DNA from 4 places in the Desulfosediminicola ganghwensis genome. Region 1 is predicted to be linked to each of the others. Evidence: riboswitches for the same ligand, from Rfam matches in the RefSeq annotation. Region 1 holds a riboswitch; each other region holds the start of a gene.
What was found. A riboswitch is a leader RNA that binds a small molecule or an ion and turns the genes downstream of it on or off. The one in region 1 is predicted to bind thiamine pyrophosphate.
Positions count from the first base shown of each region.

Region 2: it holds a riboswitch for thiamine pyrophosphate, as region 1 does, so the genes downstream of both, thiS (sulfur carrier protein ThiS) here and thiM (hydroxyethylthiazole kinase) in region 1, are expected to answer to the same signal.
Region 3: it holds a riboswitch for thiamine pyrophosphate, as region 1 does, so the genes downstream of both, FCL45_RS13760 (thiamine ABC transporter substrate-binding protein) here and thiM (hydroxyethylthiazole kinase) in region 1, are expected to answer to the same signal.
Region 4: it holds a riboswitch for thiamine pyrophosphate, as region 1 does, so the genes downstream of both, thiC (phosphomethylpyrimidine synthase ThiC) here and thiM (hydroxyethylthiazole kinase) in region 1, are expected to answer to the same signal.

Region 1 covers NZ_CP050699.1:2,685,382-2,689,366, reverse strand. The annotation lists gene FCL45_RS11445 (ABC transporter ATP-binding protein) at 1-754, opposite strand, end outside; gene FCL45_RS11450 (ABC transporter permease) at 1-2, opposite strand, end outside; gene thiE (thiamine phosphate synthase) at 757-1,395, opposite strand; gene thiM (hydroxyethylthiazole kinase) at 1,436-2,248, opposite strand; TPP riboswitch at 2,421-2,512, opposite strand; gene FCL45_RS11430 (RNA recognition motif domain-containing protein) at 2,988-3,251, shown strand; gene FCL45_RS11425 (cold-shock protein) at 3,409-3,612, shown strand; tRNA gene FCL45_RS11420 (tRNA-Gly) at 3,947-3,985, shown strand, end outside.
Region 2 covers NZ_CP050699.1:4,986,606-4,990,590, reverse strand. The annotation lists gene FCL45_RS21465 (GlsB/YeaQ/YmgE family stress response membrane protein) at 1,046-1,294, shown strand; TPP riboswitch at 1,650-1,744, shown strand; gene thiS (sulfur carrier protein ThiS) at 1,850-2,050, shown strand; gene FCL45_RS21455 (thiamine phosphate synthase) at 2,052-2,645, shown strand; gene FCL45_RS21450 (thiamine phosphate synthase) at 2,710-3,336, shown strand; gene FCL45_RS21445 (thiazole synthase) at 3,416-3,985, shown strand, end outside.
Region 3 covers NZ_CP050699.1:3,245,123-3,249,107, reverse strand. The annotation lists gene FCL45_RS13765 (ABC transporter permease) at 1-1,020, opposite strand, end outside; gene FCL45_RS13760 (thiamine ABC transporter substrate-binding protein) at 1,314-2,363, opposite strand; TPP riboswitch at 2,490-2,599, opposite strand; gene FCL45_RS13755 (hypothetical protein) at 2,837-3,091, shown strand; gene FCL45_RS13750 (molybdopterin-guanine dinucleotide biosynthesis protein B) at 3,183-3,737, opposite strand; gene FCL45_RS13745 (TraR/DksA family transcriptional regulator) at 3,721-3,985, opposite strand, start outside.
Region 4 covers NZ_CP050699.1:1,257,525-1,261,509, forward strand. The annotation lists gene FCL45_RS05370 (acyl-CoA dehydrogenase family protein) at 1-1,381, shown strand, start outside; TPP riboswitch at 1,669-1,783, shown strand; gene thiC (phosphomethylpyrimidine synthase ThiC) at 1,839-3,167, shown strand; tRNA gene FCL45_RS05380 (tRNA-Asn) at 3,540-3,615, shown strand.

The DNA.
Region 1 (3,985 bases):
ATATCTCCTCCATAAGCAACTTCAACAACTTCACATACCCCTGCTGAACCTGACCGTCCTCAGGATTTCTCGGTGTTGCTCCATCCATTTCAATAGAGGCGACAAGCCCTGCAGGCCGTCCGCGCAAAACCATCACTTTGTCACCAAGACGCATAGCCTCCATTGGATCATGGGTGACCATCAATACGGTTTTCCCCCTGGTGAGTCTGGCAGCAAGATTCTGTAGCTTCAAACGGGTCTGGGCATCAAGAGCCGAAAATGGCTCGTCCATCAAGATTACCGGCCTGTCTTCCAACAGGGTTCTGAGCAACGCCACACGTTGTCGCATACCACCAGACAGTTCGGCGGGTAGTTTCTCACCCTGATCGGCAAGACCCGCTTCATCCAGAAGGTGTCCCGCCATTTCATGCAACTCCGGGGTTATTTCAGAGCGCAACCTGGCTCCAAGAAGCACATTATCCTGCACCGACAGCCATGGGAGCAACAAATCACTCTGCGCCATCCAACTGATCCCCGGATTTTCGACGCCATTAAAGTGAACCCGCCCGCTGTAACTGAGGTCTGGATTACCTGATACAATTTTCAACAATGTCGACTTGCCGCAACCGCTAGGACCGAGCAGGCAGGTACAACTACCGGCCCCAATTGTGGCACTGAAATCGCTGAACAATAACTCTCCATCAAACGACAGGGAAATCGAGTCAAAATGAATAGCAGGCGGAGTGGTACAACTTTGCAAATGAAACTCTTGCATACTTAAACGATCCTTTTTGCTGAAGTCACCTGCTGTAATAGCTCACGGGCCGAAGCCTCCGGACTTTCAGCAGCAATGATCGCCGAAACCACCGCCACACCATCTGCGCCGTGCTGAATGACATCGGCTGCATTGGCAGCAGAGATCCCACCAATGCCCACCAGAGGCAGTTGTACGTTGTCACGGATTATTCGAACCCCTCCCAGACCAAGAGGCTTGGCAATATCTGCTTTAGTGGCTGTGGCAAAGACCGGGCTGATGCCGATATAATCAGCACCTTCCAGCTCTGCCCGCCTGGCGTCAGCCAGGGATTCCGCCGATATACCTATTATCTTCTGGCCTCCCAGCAAAGAACGGGCATCCTTTATATGCATGTCATTCTGGCCGAGATGCACACCGTCTGCATCGCATGCAAGTGCGACATCCACGCGGTCGTTGACAATGAGCGGGATTCCAAGCGGCCTGAGATGTTCGACCAGCCCCCTTGCCTCCTCCACAAATCGGCGTGTGGGCAGATTCTTCTCCCTTATCTGCACGCAACTTACTCCACCGCTGACTGCAGCAACCACGATATCTGCCAGATTACACTCTCCGGCCATCTCCCGGTCTGTAACCAGGTAGACTGAATAGTTCAGCTTCATAAAGTGCTTCCTTTCCCAATGCTGCAAGACTCGAATTTGTTCATGGACAAATACGACAGCCTGTGCGGAGATCTTCCGGCGTAATTGTGTAGAGACTGTCAAGAAGGTTGACCATGAAGCTTCCCGGTCCTTTGGATATTTCACCTGCCATTTCTCCAGCCAGACCGAAATAGGCCAAAGCTGTGGCGGTAGCCATGACCGGATCATCGTCTACCGCATTGAAAGCACCAACTATGGTTGTTGCCGCACAGCCGGTGCCCGTTACATAAGGCATCAGCTTATGCCCGTTTTCAACGCGAAGCACCCGCATGCCATCGGTAACAAGATCCACCGGTCCGGTAACTGCCAGGGTAACTCCAAGCTCCCCGGCAAGAATCCCTGCAACGCCTGCCGCATCTTCCACGGAATGAAGCGCATCGACACCTCGTGTTTTAGAATCTGCATCACGCAATGACAGTACCTCTGAAGCGTTACCGCGGATCACGGTTACCTGCGTATCAGCAATAATTCGTTTGGCGGCAGCAGTACGAAGTGCAGTTGCACCCGAGCCAACCGGATCAAGCACTATTGGAGTGCCCAATTCGGACGCTTTCCTGCCGGCCTTCACCATTGAATCGACCCAGGCATCAGTCAGGGTGCCAATATTGAGTACTAACGCTCCGGCAAAGCCGGCCATCTCCTCAACCTCATTTTCGGCATGGGCCATGACAGGCGACGCCCCTGCCGCCAGAAGCACATTGGCTGTTGAATTCATCACCACAAAATTGGTGATATTATGAATAAGCGGATTATTAGCTCGAACTTTCTGCAAGTTTTCTGCTGCACGTTCAGCTGGAGTGCTGGTCCGGGACATTGGTTCCCTCCTCGGTAAATTATTGCCGTTGGAGCTGGCAATATCTGCACAGCAAACGCCCATGACAATCTGGTGTTTACAGGCACGTAAAATGAAAACAGGAGGCAACAGAAAAAGAGATGTCTGAGCGGGATTGCTCAGCCGAAAACCGATGAAGAATCTGATATGAATACAACAATCATCCGTGCATCCCTACGCTGGCGTTAACCAGATCAGGTTCAAAGGGTATCATCTCAGGCTTATCAGCCACCCCTTGCAAATTATATTGAACATTTATAGAATATCATAAATGGAATGTCAAATGGTTGGTTGACAGCGAAACTACTCACAACATTTGCGTTATTACTCCCTGCAACCTGTGGCACTCATGCAGCAACCCCAAACACCTAACATGACTTATCCGTTGACAATATCTAAGGAGACATCTATATTTCTTAATGTATTCTGCTGAAATTATACAGCGTCGAAATCGTGTTTCTTCCAGGCCGAAAATCGCGGGTTTAATCCCTCCCACCCGATACTGCCCGACACATTCATGGACACCTGAAAATTTCACCAGTGGCAGCAGCAATAGCTTTCTCATGGGGACTATCAGCTTACCGGTATGGCCTGGATTCTGACACCCTCATTCTATAAATCAAGATCACGCTTCGTGGTTCTCGACACCTTACTTGCGGCCCTATCGCATTTTGTTGCCGACAACATTTCGCCGCTGGTCACAGCAAACAGGAGATCCTGAGTGAAGCTCTTTATAGGCAACCTGCCCTATGATATCAGCGAGAGCGAGGTATTAGCTCTATTTACCCAATACGGAGAAGTCGTCAACGCAAACCTTGTGACTGACCACTTCAGCGGACGATCAAAAGGCTTTGCCTTTATTGAAATGGGGTCTCGAAGCGAGGGACATAAAGCCATGGAAGATCTCAACAGACACGAGTATAAGCACCGTCAACTCGTTTGCCGTGAAGCCAAACCTCAGAAAAAAGGAAAGAAACGCAGATAAAGCCGTTATCATACGGTACTGCTTTTTGAATAAATAGCAGAAATATCAGTGCAGAATTAACCCGTGAAGCGGGTTATGACTCGATATCCTGGAAAAGAGAATATCGAGTTTGGAAAACGGGGCAGTTTCGCCCCACACTAACACAGGAGTTGTCACAATGGTTGAAGGAACAGTTAAGTGGTTTAATGATGCCAAGGGATTTGGATTTATCGAGCAGGATGGTGGAAAGGATGTCTTTGTTCATCACTCCGCAATTCAGACTACCGGCTTCAAATCACTCGCAGAAGGCGAGCGCGTGAGTTTTGAGGTCACTGAAGGCCCTAAAGGCCCTTCAGCCCAGAATGTAGTTAAGATCAAATAAACTGCCAGAGGGGGTTGGCTGCAGAACAGCCAACTCCTTTGACACTGTAGTGATTTGATATACCTCGAAGTAACTTACTGTTTCCCGTCTTTCAGAGCAGCCTTCCTGTTATTCCAGAAGAAACCAGTTCTTAGCTTAGAGACCTAAGATTCACCCGGTTTTGATATTTCCTGCAGTTCAAATACAAGATCAGCCTCAGCATTAGCAAACGAAATACGTCGTTCTGATCCACTTTACCTGGTAATTGCCGACCCTGCCGAATTTCATACAAAAACTACCACAACGTCTTAGTTGACAACCCCAAACAAGAACTTTATACTTCTTCAACTTTCTTGCGGGAATAACTCAGTGGTAGAGTGTCAGCTTCCCAAGC
Region 2 (3,985 bases), 2.3 Mb from region 1:
TGGGTGTTTCTATTTTCCACGGTCCTTTTAAGGTCTTTGGGGGTGCAAGAGCAATGGAGGTTTTGGCGGATAATGCTCTCTTTATATTGTAGTTCGTGTAAATAGTCGTAGATGCTCTTGATAATAGTTAGGTGTAGTTATATTTATAACAAATTGATGTAGTGTCAATGTAAAATACGGCCTACTTGTTAAACGGATTTAAGTTGTTAGGCAACTATCGCTTGAATTGCCTCGAATTGCAGGTGGTTTGATGGTTGTGTAAGTGACGGAAAAATTTTAAAAAAAAATTATATTGCGATTGAACCTCAGATTACGATTTGTGATGGGAGATGAAAGGGGGGGAGGAAGGACTACATCACCGCCATCTTTGGTTGCAACGATTTTACGATGTAACATTCAGCGTATGAAGTGAAGAACAGATTGAATTCAATGTTCACGGTGTAATCGCCTGCCATCTCACGCCTAACTCCTGACCAGCTTTTGCTGAGCTTCAGAGCTAATCTGAAAAATATCAAGAGAGGTATCGCACGACAGGTCGAAAATGTGGTGTGGTTCGTGGCATGTATTAAGGGTCTATTATTAGAAAGGCTCTGGATAATCGAAATTGGGCCCATTGGTGTCATACCGTCAGATTCGAAGTGTGAGACACCCGGAGCCAAAGCTGGTTTCTGGCAATTGAAGACATGACTCGGTAAAAAAGGCCCGTTGAAATAATTTTTCTTTACTGCATCATTACCGGTGTTACTCCTCCTCCGGAGTGGCTCTAGGTTATGTAATATAGCAATCTCATAGTATTATTTCTCGATATAGGCTGGTGGCAGGGAATTGCAGTGTTTTATCAAATGTGCACTGGCCGATTCTGCCACTGGGGTATGACAAATGCCTGCTGGACATGAGTGAAAGCGTTTTTAATGTTAGGCTATGTGGGCAAGCTTTTGCTCTTTCGTGATAATAGCAAGATGGGACTTGTCGAGACGTGAGTCCTCTACATCTATTTCGAGAAGTCATTTCAAATGAAAGTGGTGCTAAATTATGGAGGCAGGATATGGGTATTCTCTCTTGGGTTTTCCTTGGCCTGGTTGTGGGCTTGTTAGCGAAATTTATTATGCCGGGGGCTGATCCCGGTGGCTTTATCGTAACAATTATTATCGGAATTGTAGGTGCCTTTGTGGGTGGCTTCATTTCAACCAGGCTTGGCTTCGGCACCGTAACCGGTTTCAACTTCTCCAGCTTGCTCATAGCTACTGGTGGTGCCGTTTTATTACTTTTAGGGTATCGAATGATAAAAAAATAGCTTGTCGTAGTTGCCGGTTCATTCACACATCAATGTGATGCCCCACGCCTCACTCCCGGCCAGTGGTTGCTGGTTCTCAGGGGTAATCAGAAAACATTTTGATGTATATACAGGCTCTTAATCAATGTTATGATAAAGGGCCTGTTTTTCTTTGTAGTTATAATTTAGAAAATTTTATGCGTTACAATTCAGAGAGAGTTGGAGGGGCCATGGATCCATATCCATGGCCCATTTTGGGTTAAAATTTTAAGTTTGTTGAAACAAATAATTGTAAGCCAGTCCAATTTCGCTCATCAATTTGTGTCAGTTTTTTTCGAGCTTTCTTTTGCTCTATACAGTAATAAACAAGCTACATTTCAAAGAACAGGGGTGCCCGTGGATTACGAGCTGAGATTATACCCTTAACCTGATCCGGGTAATGCCGGCGTAGGGAATCATTGTTTTTCTCCACCTCCTCCCCCCCCCTCGATTTGAATTGTGTTGGTCTCTGTTTTTCGCCTTTTGCGGCAAAGTTTGTAAGCTATTAACATTCAGCACAATGAATAAGAGTAAATCATGCACGTTGTAATTAATGATCAGAAGTATGCGCTGGCCGAAGAGGCCACCGTAAAGGATGCTCTGCATTTGCTGAATATGACGGAAGAAGGTCTCGCTGTAGCCGTCAACTATGCAGTTATCCCCAAGAATAATTGGCCAGTCCATGTGCTGTCTGACGGCGATGTGGTAATGCTTGTTATGGCGACTCAGGGGGGCTGAGATGAAACTGCTGGTTATTTCCACTCCCGGTTTTGATGGTGCGGAGACAGAGACAATTAACGCATTATTTTCAGCAGGTCTTGAGATTTTACACCTGCGTAAACCTGGGTGGAGTAATCTTCAGATGGCTGAGTTGCTGGATGGGATTGATCCGGCTCACCACCCCAGGATAATGATCCATTCCAATTATGATTTGTTGGAAAAATACCAGCTTCGCGGAGCTCATCTTCCCTCCAGATCGATTCATCCGTGTAGCACCACGCCTGCTTACAGTCGCAGCAGGTCCTGCCATTCCATAGAAGAAGTCGAGTGTTTGGCCGGTATCTATGAATATCTCTTTATCAGCCCGGTTTTTGATTCGGTGTCCAAGCAGGGGTATTTGTCGGCAGTTTCTGTTGATGAACTGCACAACTGTACGAACAGTTCCGGCAGAAGACTGGTTGCCCTGGGGGGTATAACTGCACAAAAGCTTCCTGAACTTTCCTCCAGTATTTGCTGGGGTGCTGCCGCTCTTGGCACTATCTGGCAGCATGAAGGAGTGGTCGAGCGGGTAAGTGCTTTTCGAAATTTGCAGAAGATTGCCGACCGAATCTGAGCCACGATTCTGTCTGGTCGCTATGATTAGAGTACCTTAAATTTCTTATAAAAATAGAATTATTATGATTGCTGGAAAAATTCAGTTTATTACAGACCCACGCCCTGATTCCAGTCTTGTGGAGCAAGCGGAGGTCGTTTGTCGCGCAGGGATAGATTGGTTGCAGTTTCGTTTTAAAGATGCCGATCGGGATGAGAAGCTTTCAGTAGGTAAGGAGGTGGCCGAGATTTGCCGGAGTTTCAAGGCAACATTTATGGTCAACGACGACATTGAGCTGGCTGCGGAACTTGGTGCCGACGGCGTTCATCTCGGCCTGGATGATGGTGAGCCTCAAATGGCCAGGGATTTGCTCGGTAGCTCGGCGATCATTGGCGGGACATGCAATACTTTTGCAGATATTGAGCTGAGACACAAGCAAGGCGTCGATTATATCGGGCTCGGGCCGTATCGATTTACCTCAACCAAAAAGAATCTGAGCCCGACTCTTGGGCTTGAGGGGTATCGGACCATAATGCAGGAATGCCGGCGGCGGGGGATTACAACTCCAATTGTCGCCATTGGCGGAATTGCGGTTGAAGATATCGCACCGCTTATTTCTTCAGGTGTCCATGGTGTTGCCATTTCATCACTCATTCTTGATGCCGAAAATCCCCAGAGCAGGATAGCTGCCATCAGGCAACAGGTTTCATAAGTTTACGCAGCATTTTTTGTAATCCCAAAATCATATATGCGTATTATGCGTGGTTACTCTATATCTCAGGAGAAGAATCGTGAGTGGAAGTTCTTTGAAAATAGCAGATTGCACATTTGAGTCTCGTCTTTTTACGGGAACCGGCAAATTCGCTTCAAACAATCTGATGCGCAATGCCATCATCGCGTCGGAGAGTGAGTTGGTGACGGTGGCGCTGAAGCGTGTCGATCTGGCAGATAACAATGATGATATTTTGCGTCATCTCGATCATCCGAGGCTTCAGTTGCTGCCAAATACTTCTGGCGTGCGTAATGCCAGGGAGGCTGTTTTTGTGGCCCAGATGGCGAGAGAGGCACTTGGTACCAATTGGCTGAAACTAGAAATTCACCCCGACCCTAAATACCTGCTGCCTGATCCGGTTGAGACGCTTCTGGCTACCGAGGAGTTGGTAAAACAGGGGTTCATCGTTATGCCATATATCCAGGCAGATCCTGTTCTCTGCAAGAGGCTGGAAGAGGCCGGGGCGGCAACTGTTATGCCCCTAGGAGCACCAATTGGCACCAATAAAGGTATCCAGACTGCAGAGATGTTGAAAATCATTATCGAGCAATCACAGGTGCCGGTTGTGGTTGATGCGGGAATAGGGGCT
Region 3 (3,985 bases), 560 kb from region 1:
GGTGGAAAACAGCGCTGAATAATAGACCAAGGTCAATCCCTCTTGCCCCGTAAACGAGCGCAACACCAATGCCATCAGGGGGGTTACCAATAGCAGCAACATAATGCAGACATTACCGATGATCATAAGCCTGGCAAAAGAAGTTACGGGGCGCACAGCGCCCCCTGCCACAGAGGCAGAGTAGAAAGAACTCTTCGATTTTGTGTCAAGCCTGGCGTATATCCACATCAGGATAAAATTGATAGTTATCTGGATGAGCGATAAAGCGGCAGCCATAGGCAGGTTAAACATCTGCACAGCCTGACGATATATCTCGACTTCGATAGTGGCATAACCTGGGCCACCAAGAATGAGAACCACCCCAAAGCTGGTGAAACAGAAAATAAAAACCAAAAGCCCGGCGGACCCAATAGCGGGCAGGAGCAATGGCACGGTAACCCGTAAAAAAGTCTGCCAGGGTGATGCCCCAAGCATCCGCGCCGCCAAACGGAGATTAGGATCGAGACCGGCCCAGTAACTTGATACAATGCGGACAATCAGTGAATAATTATAAAAAACGTGAGCGAGTAGAAAAAAATAGACAGTCTGGTCGAGCCTGATTGGAGGCACGCTGAAATTAAACACATTTATCAGCAAGTCATTCGCCAGCCCATTCTGCCCCAAAAGTGCCCGAAAGGCTGCGGCAACAACAACGGTTGGCAGCACGAAAGGAACCGTCATGACTGCCTGCAGAAGACTCTTGCCGCGAAATTGGTATCTGGCAAAGATATAGGCTGCAGGAAGGGCAATCAGCAAAGTCAGCAAGGTGGAAAGTGCCGCCTGCCAGATGGTGAACCAGAGAATACGGAAATAAACAGGACTGGCGACCAGTTTGGCAAGCCTTTCAGGTTGCCAGCTGCCCTCCGGTAAAAAAGAGAACAGCACGATCTTGGTTAACGGATAAAAATAGAACAGTGCCAAGAAAACCAGAGGCAGGGAAAAAACCAGCCACCGCAGCGAATTTCGAGATTGTTCATTCACCAGTACAACCCCAGTAACAATATACCTTTAACCAGCATTCCCCATGACCACTATGTAAATTTCACCAACATGCAGGTTATACAACCTGCGTAGTCAAGATGTCGCCAATGCCCTGGAGCCAATCCCCTTGCACTGCTCATTAATCTAATTTTATTCACATTTTCCAATCAAACAGGCTGCCTGAATCTGGTGCAACGAACTCCGCGCTTTCCTATACCTGTGCCGATGAGATATCGGGGTTATGCTTTAATGACTGGTTGTTTTAAAGACTACTCGAGACCCAACATCCGTAATTATCGCAACATCACGTTTGTCCAATCCTCCAGCCATTTTTCCCTATTGGTCTCGATGGCTGCGGGATCGACCTTTAACGGTTTCTCTGCGACTTTTGAATACTTTATAAATATTTCAGGAAGATTAGCTTCGCTGTTGGCCGGATAGACAAACATTTGCAGGGGAATGTCCTCCTGAAACGTTTTGCTGAGCATGAAATCGACAAATTTTCGGGCAACCGTGACATTTTTGCTCCCTTTCAGGATTCCCACAAATTCGATCTGCCTGAAAGCGTTGTCATCGGTCACTAATGCCACGGTTGGAGCCTCTTCAGGCTCAGTCTCAGCATAATATACAGTTGCCGGTGGGCTGGTAGCATAACTCACCACTATAGGGCGATCCCCCTCTGAAGCAGCTGTGAAGTGTCCGAAGTAGGCATCAGACCACCCCTGGGCAATCAGCACCTTATTCTCACGCAACTTCTTCCAGTAATTAAGATAATCGCCCTCGCCAAACTTGCCTATGGTTGCAAGCAGAAACGCCATACCCGGAGAGGACGTAGCCGGATTCTGCACTGCAATGAGGCCTTTATACTCCGCCCTGGTCAGATCTGTCAGGTCAGTTGGTGGGGCTATCCCCTTTTCCTTAAACCAGGCTTTATCGTAGTTGAGGCAAACATCACCATAACTCACAGGCAACAACCTGTTTTCATTATCCAGCTTTAATCGATCGGGGATCATTTCCAGCATGGGAGACTGGTACGGTTCAAAGATATCTGCACCGATAGCTCTGGATAGAAAAGTGTTATCTACCCCGAAGAAGAGATCCGCCATTGGGTTATTCTTAGAAAGGATAGCCTGAACAAGAGCAGCCCCGGCATCACCTGACTTTAAAAACCGAACAACAACGTCATTTTCTCTTTCAAATTCGGCAATAACTTCTTTACTGACATTAAAACTGTCATGGGTCATCAAAGTTAACGTCTGTCCTGCATGGCACCAGGCAGGCAAAATGAACACGAGAGCAAAAATTAACAATACTCTCTTCAACTTGCAAATCGCTCCATTCATACTTATTTCCTTTAAAGTGAAATTTTGCCCGGAGAAGCAGTTCTGATCTGCAGTTTTTACAATCAGATACTACTTTCGGGCAGAGGAGCGTGTGCAATAAAAAAAGCCACCCCCAGAGCGGAGATGGCTGAAAGCCACACTTTTCCCTCCGCCGGCATTATCCGGATCAGGTTAAGCGGTCGGGCCCTTTCAGACCCCTCTCAGCCTGGTTATTCCAAGCTCCCGCGTATCAACTTGTACTTACAATGATTGACCGTACGATTAATGGTATGTCATGCAGATTAAGCCGGCAACATAAAATTGAATACCTCAACGTATTCAGAGAGTAAACTGACTGAAGCAGTTACCTGCAGCCAATAAATCGGTCTGGAATTTGCATAACTTGTGACTACATATTATCTTCACATCAGCTACGCAATGAATTGCGACAGCTATGAGATACTCCCAAAATCAACTATACTACTTGAAACACTATGATTTTATCTGATATCTACGCGACCATTTATCAATTTATCGTCAGTTACCCCATCATTGCCGCCATTGTAGGAGTGGTCCTTTTGGTATTCCTCTGGCAAAAGCCGTGGGAATTTTTGCGTATCACTATACTGGTTCTGATAATTGCAGCCGCCGGATACTATTTTGCCTTACTGACAATGTCGGCAGATTATGGTTCGGACCAGAAACGAGCAATTACTACAGAGAGAGAACAACAGTTAGAAGCTAATTAGCCCGAATCCCTCATGCGCACTTCAGGCTAAAGAGAGCTCCAGGGTGATACGTACCACCAGACACCAAGCCGCCTTATTATTTGAAATTACCTCAAGGGATCAGTTGCCAGCAATTGCCATCTACGATTTCTATAGAATTGAGTTCAGAAAAACCGGAAGTGCCATCTGAAACCACCACCAGATTCGCCCTGGCAAGCTGCGCCAACGCCCTCGGTTTTATCTCGCCTGATACAGAACGCACAACAATATGAATAGCAGGATCAACCACCGACCTTAAACTGTTTGATTCACATACAACAAGCGCATTATCGGGAATTCTTTTCGAGAATTCCCGATACCCTGCCTCTATCCCTGCGTCATCACTTCTAAGATAGAACACTTTTTTCGCACCTGCCCGTAGCATACGGGAGGTATCCTTTGGACCATTAAGGCGATTTTCTTCAAACAGTTTTCCTTCAAGAAAATCACGGCTGTGATCCCCATGATAAAGATGCTCGTCCGGGAAAATAGCAGAGACCTTCAACGCATAGATGTCATATTCAGCTGAAAACGATTGTATCAGGCGGCAGACGAATTCGGTTTTACCAACATTTCTGCCGGCGCCACCAATGATTACCAGATTTTTTTCTCTAGATTTTTTCAGCACAGTGCACACAGAAAGGGTTGGCCGGGTCAATCTCGAGACGGCGACCTGCAATCTCTTCATCGTACATGGCACAGTAGCCAAACTCCCCCTCTTCAATTCGTTCAAGAGCTGCCTCAATGCGGGTAAGTTGTATCTCTCGTCGTCGCTTGCCTTCAAGTGCCATAGCTTGAGATTGCATGGCATCCATCCTTGAGAGGCGTCCTACAGTTGATTGATCCAATTCGACAGTGCGGGTGGAGGCCTGACCG
Region 4 (3,985 bases), 1.4 Mb from region 1:
TGGCCCCATCTGGATGAGTAACAACGAGGAGATTCAACATAAAACTGCGCGCCTCCTGGGAGAGGGTGAGATTTTTGCTTTCGGCCTCTCGGAAAAAGAGCATGGTGCAGATATCTACACCAGCGACGTCGGGCTTACCCCACAGTCTGATTCGGGCTGGCTGGCGAATGGTTCGAAATATTATATCGGCAACGCCAACGAGGCGGCCCTGGTTTCAACGTTCGGCAAGTTCAATGATTCCGGCGACTATGTCTTTTTCGCAGTCAACTCCCAGCACGAGAACTACGAACTCGTAAAAAATGTCATAAATTCGCAAAATTACGTCGCAGAATACAAGCTGAACGACTACCCCATCAGCGAGAATGACATTCTGGCCAGGGGGCGGGATGCCTGGGATATGGCGCTCAATACTGTCAACGTCGGCAAATTCAACCTCGGCTGGGCCTCAATAGGCATCTGTAGCCACGCCTTCCACGAGGCAATCAACCACGCTGCCAACCGCCATCTTTTCGACCATTACGTCACCGATTTCGTCCATGTTCAGCAGCTTTTTATTGATGCATATGCGCGGCTTACGGCCATGAAGCTTTTTGCTCTCAGGGCCATCGACTACATGCGCGTCGCAGGTACCGAGGACCGGCGCTATTTGCTCTTTACGCCAATGGTCAAGATGAAGGTGACGACCCAGGGCGAAGATGTCGTCAACGCACTGTGGGACGTTATTGCCGCCAAAGGTTTTGAAAAGGATATGTACTTTGAGATGGCTGCCAGAGATATCAGGGCGCTCCCTAAACTTGAGGGTACCGTTCATGTAAACATGGCGCTTATTATTAAATTCATGGCCAATTATTTTTTCAAGCCGGGCAGCTATAGCGAAACGCCGCGGCAAACTGCGCCGGTAAATGACGATTTTCTTTTCAGGCAGGGGGCGACCAAGGGCCTGGGCAAAACACGCTTTCACGATTATCGCACGATTTACAAAGAGTTCAACTCGCCCAACGTCAAAATTTTCAAAAAGCAAATCAGGCTGTTAAAGATCCTGCTGGTTGTCGGCAAGCCCAGCAAGCAACAGATCAAGGATTTTGATTTTCTGCTCAACCTCGGCGAACTGTTCACCCTCGTGGTGTATGGCCAGTTGATCCTCGAAAACGCCAAGTTGATGAAGATTGACCCGGCACTCATCGACCAGATTTTCGAGGTCATGATCCGGGACTTCTCGAAATTTGCCCTGCAACTCTATACCAAAGGCTCCACCAGCTTCATCCAGCAGAAGATCTGTACCAGGATGGTAAAACGCCCGGCAGTGAACCCGAAGCAGCTGCAGCACATCTGGGAAACGTATGTGTATAGCATGAAAGACCAGTACGAGATGAATCCATGATCTACGGCATAGCCTGATAAAGTGGGGGCAGGTTATCGCCCCACCTTTGTTTGAAGCAGGTGACGATAAAAGCTGGTGCCCGCGCCATTCGAGATCGGCCACGATTACAGTGGTCGATTATTTGTGGGAAAGAACTCTGATTGGACATTGGTTATTTTGTTTTGCAGGCCAGGTTCTTATCCACACCATCCTCAACGCTCTCCACAAAAGCTTGACCTGGCGAGGAGCGACTGGTAGTTTCCCGGGAAAATGTTCAATGCAACTGTCCATCAGAAAGAGTTGCATGCTTATTGACCTGGGGGAGTCTTCGGACTGAGAGTTTCGTTTTTCGTAGAATAACGAATCGACCCTTTGAACCTGATCCGGATAATACCGGCGGAGGGAACGGTCGAATCGTCCGCGGCATCCTGCCGCGCCCCGATCGAACCCTTCGATATCTTCACTATGGGGCACAACAATGTATAAAACACAGATGGAACTGGCGCGTGAAGGATACGTGACCGAGGACGTATCGATAGCAGCCGCAGAAGCCGGTCTCGACCCGGAAATACTTCGAGATCGAATCGCTGAAGGGACGGCAATAGTATGCCGGAACAACAGGCGAACGAGCGGAAAGCCGCTGGCGGTAGGGAAGGGAATCCGAACCAGGGTCAACGCTAATATCGGCACCAGTAAAGACGATACCTCCATTGAGAACGAACTTGCCAAGGCAAAAGCAGCAGTAGCCGCAGGTGCTGACGCTATAATGGACCTCTCCACCGGCGGACCGATCGATGAAATCCGGGCGGCAATCATTGCCGAAACCGATATCTGTATCGGTTCCGTTCCTCTTTACCAGGCAGCATGCGACACCGTTGTTCGAAAAGGAAAAGCCATCGTCGATATGAGTGTGGATGATATTTTTGACGGTATCAGGAAACATCTTGAGGACGGCGTCGATTTCATCACCGTTCATTGCGGTGTTACCCGGGCAACACTTGAGAAGATGGACAACGAGGGACGCATCATGGAGGTTGTCTCCCGCGGAGGCTCCTTTACCTGCGCCTGGATGCAGCACAATAATGCGGAAAATCCCCTGTATGAATACTTTGACCGCTTACTGGAATTGGTAAAGCCTTATGACGCAACTCTGTCGCTGGGTGACGGTTTCCGCCCGGGCTGTCTTGCCGATGCAACAGACAGGGCCCAGATCCATGAGCTGTTGACCCTTGGTGAGCTGACGCAGCGTGCCTGGGATGCCGGTATACAGGTGATGATCGAGGGACCTGGCCACGTGCCGCTTGACCAGATCAAGACCAACATCCAGTTACAGAAGAGACTCTGCCATGGTGCGCCGTTCTATGTTCTCGGTCCCCTGGTGACCGATGTCGCACCAGGCTACGATCACATAAGCTGTGCAATCGGCGGCGCTATAGCGGCAAGTGCCGGTGCGGATTTTCTCTGCTATGTAACCCCCAGCGAACATCTCTGTCTGCCGACCATAGAAGATGTGCATGAAGGTGTTATGGCAACCCGCCTAGCGGGTCACGCTGCTGATATTGTAAAAGGTATTCCCGGTGCGATGGAGTGGGACAACAAGATGTCACGGGCCAGAAAAAATCTGGACTGGGAAAAACAGTACGAACTCGCGCTTGATCCAGATCTGGCCAGAAAACGAAGAGGTGCAACAGCAGAGCTGGCAGAAGCCCATGGTGCGTGCACTATGTGTGGTGAATTTTGCGCGTATAAAATGATGGATCAAAGGAAAGAAGCAAGCAAGGCTACGGCCTGCAAGTCAGCTCAATAACAGCGGAAGTACTAGCTTTTTAATATCATTTTCGGGACAGAGCCGAATGGAGTTCCACTGTTCGGCTCCGACCTTGGCACCAAACAATAAAGCCGCAATCTGAACAGTCTGGGGATTGGGGTTTTTGTTGTTTTTATCAGTAACCAAAACGAATCGAGTTACAGGGCGCATTTTTTTCCTATTTCCTGCCTGAAGCCAGTATGTACAGCGGTTGTTGGGGGCTACTTTGCATGCTTTGGTGTGAGAAATTGAAAAGAGAGAGTGAAAAAACTTGCAGCCATAAAAAAAATGGTGTAATTTGCCCTCCCCTGTCTGGGGGTGCAACGTTTTTTCCAGGATAAATCCACGTATTAGTGGAGTTATTTCGACTAATCCTCGGTAGCTCAGTTGGTAGAGCAGGTGGCTGTTAACCACCTTGTCGGCGGTTCGAGTCCGTCCCGGGGAGCCAGTGTCCACTCAGCCCGATTCCGGAATCGGGGTGTTTTTCATATAGGCCAGAGGGGTTTCCCCTGGCCAGCATTGCCGAAAAGGCCGAACATCCAGAGGGTGTTCGGCCTTTTTTGCGTTCTATCTCAGTTCTGGTTGCTGCTTTGAGTCTGGACGTTAAAGCTGTCAAACCTTCTGTGCCTGTTTCTCCTTCACTGTTTCTTTTCAGAATGCCGAAGGGTGCCGCTGAACAATAATAGCTATATTACAGCTGATTGAGCCAAAAGTTTTATTTTTAGGTTCATTGACGTTTCGAGTGAAAATTACCAGAAAATACGGGCAAATGAATTCACATTTTGATAAATATATTACGTGAACGTAAACGGGATGTT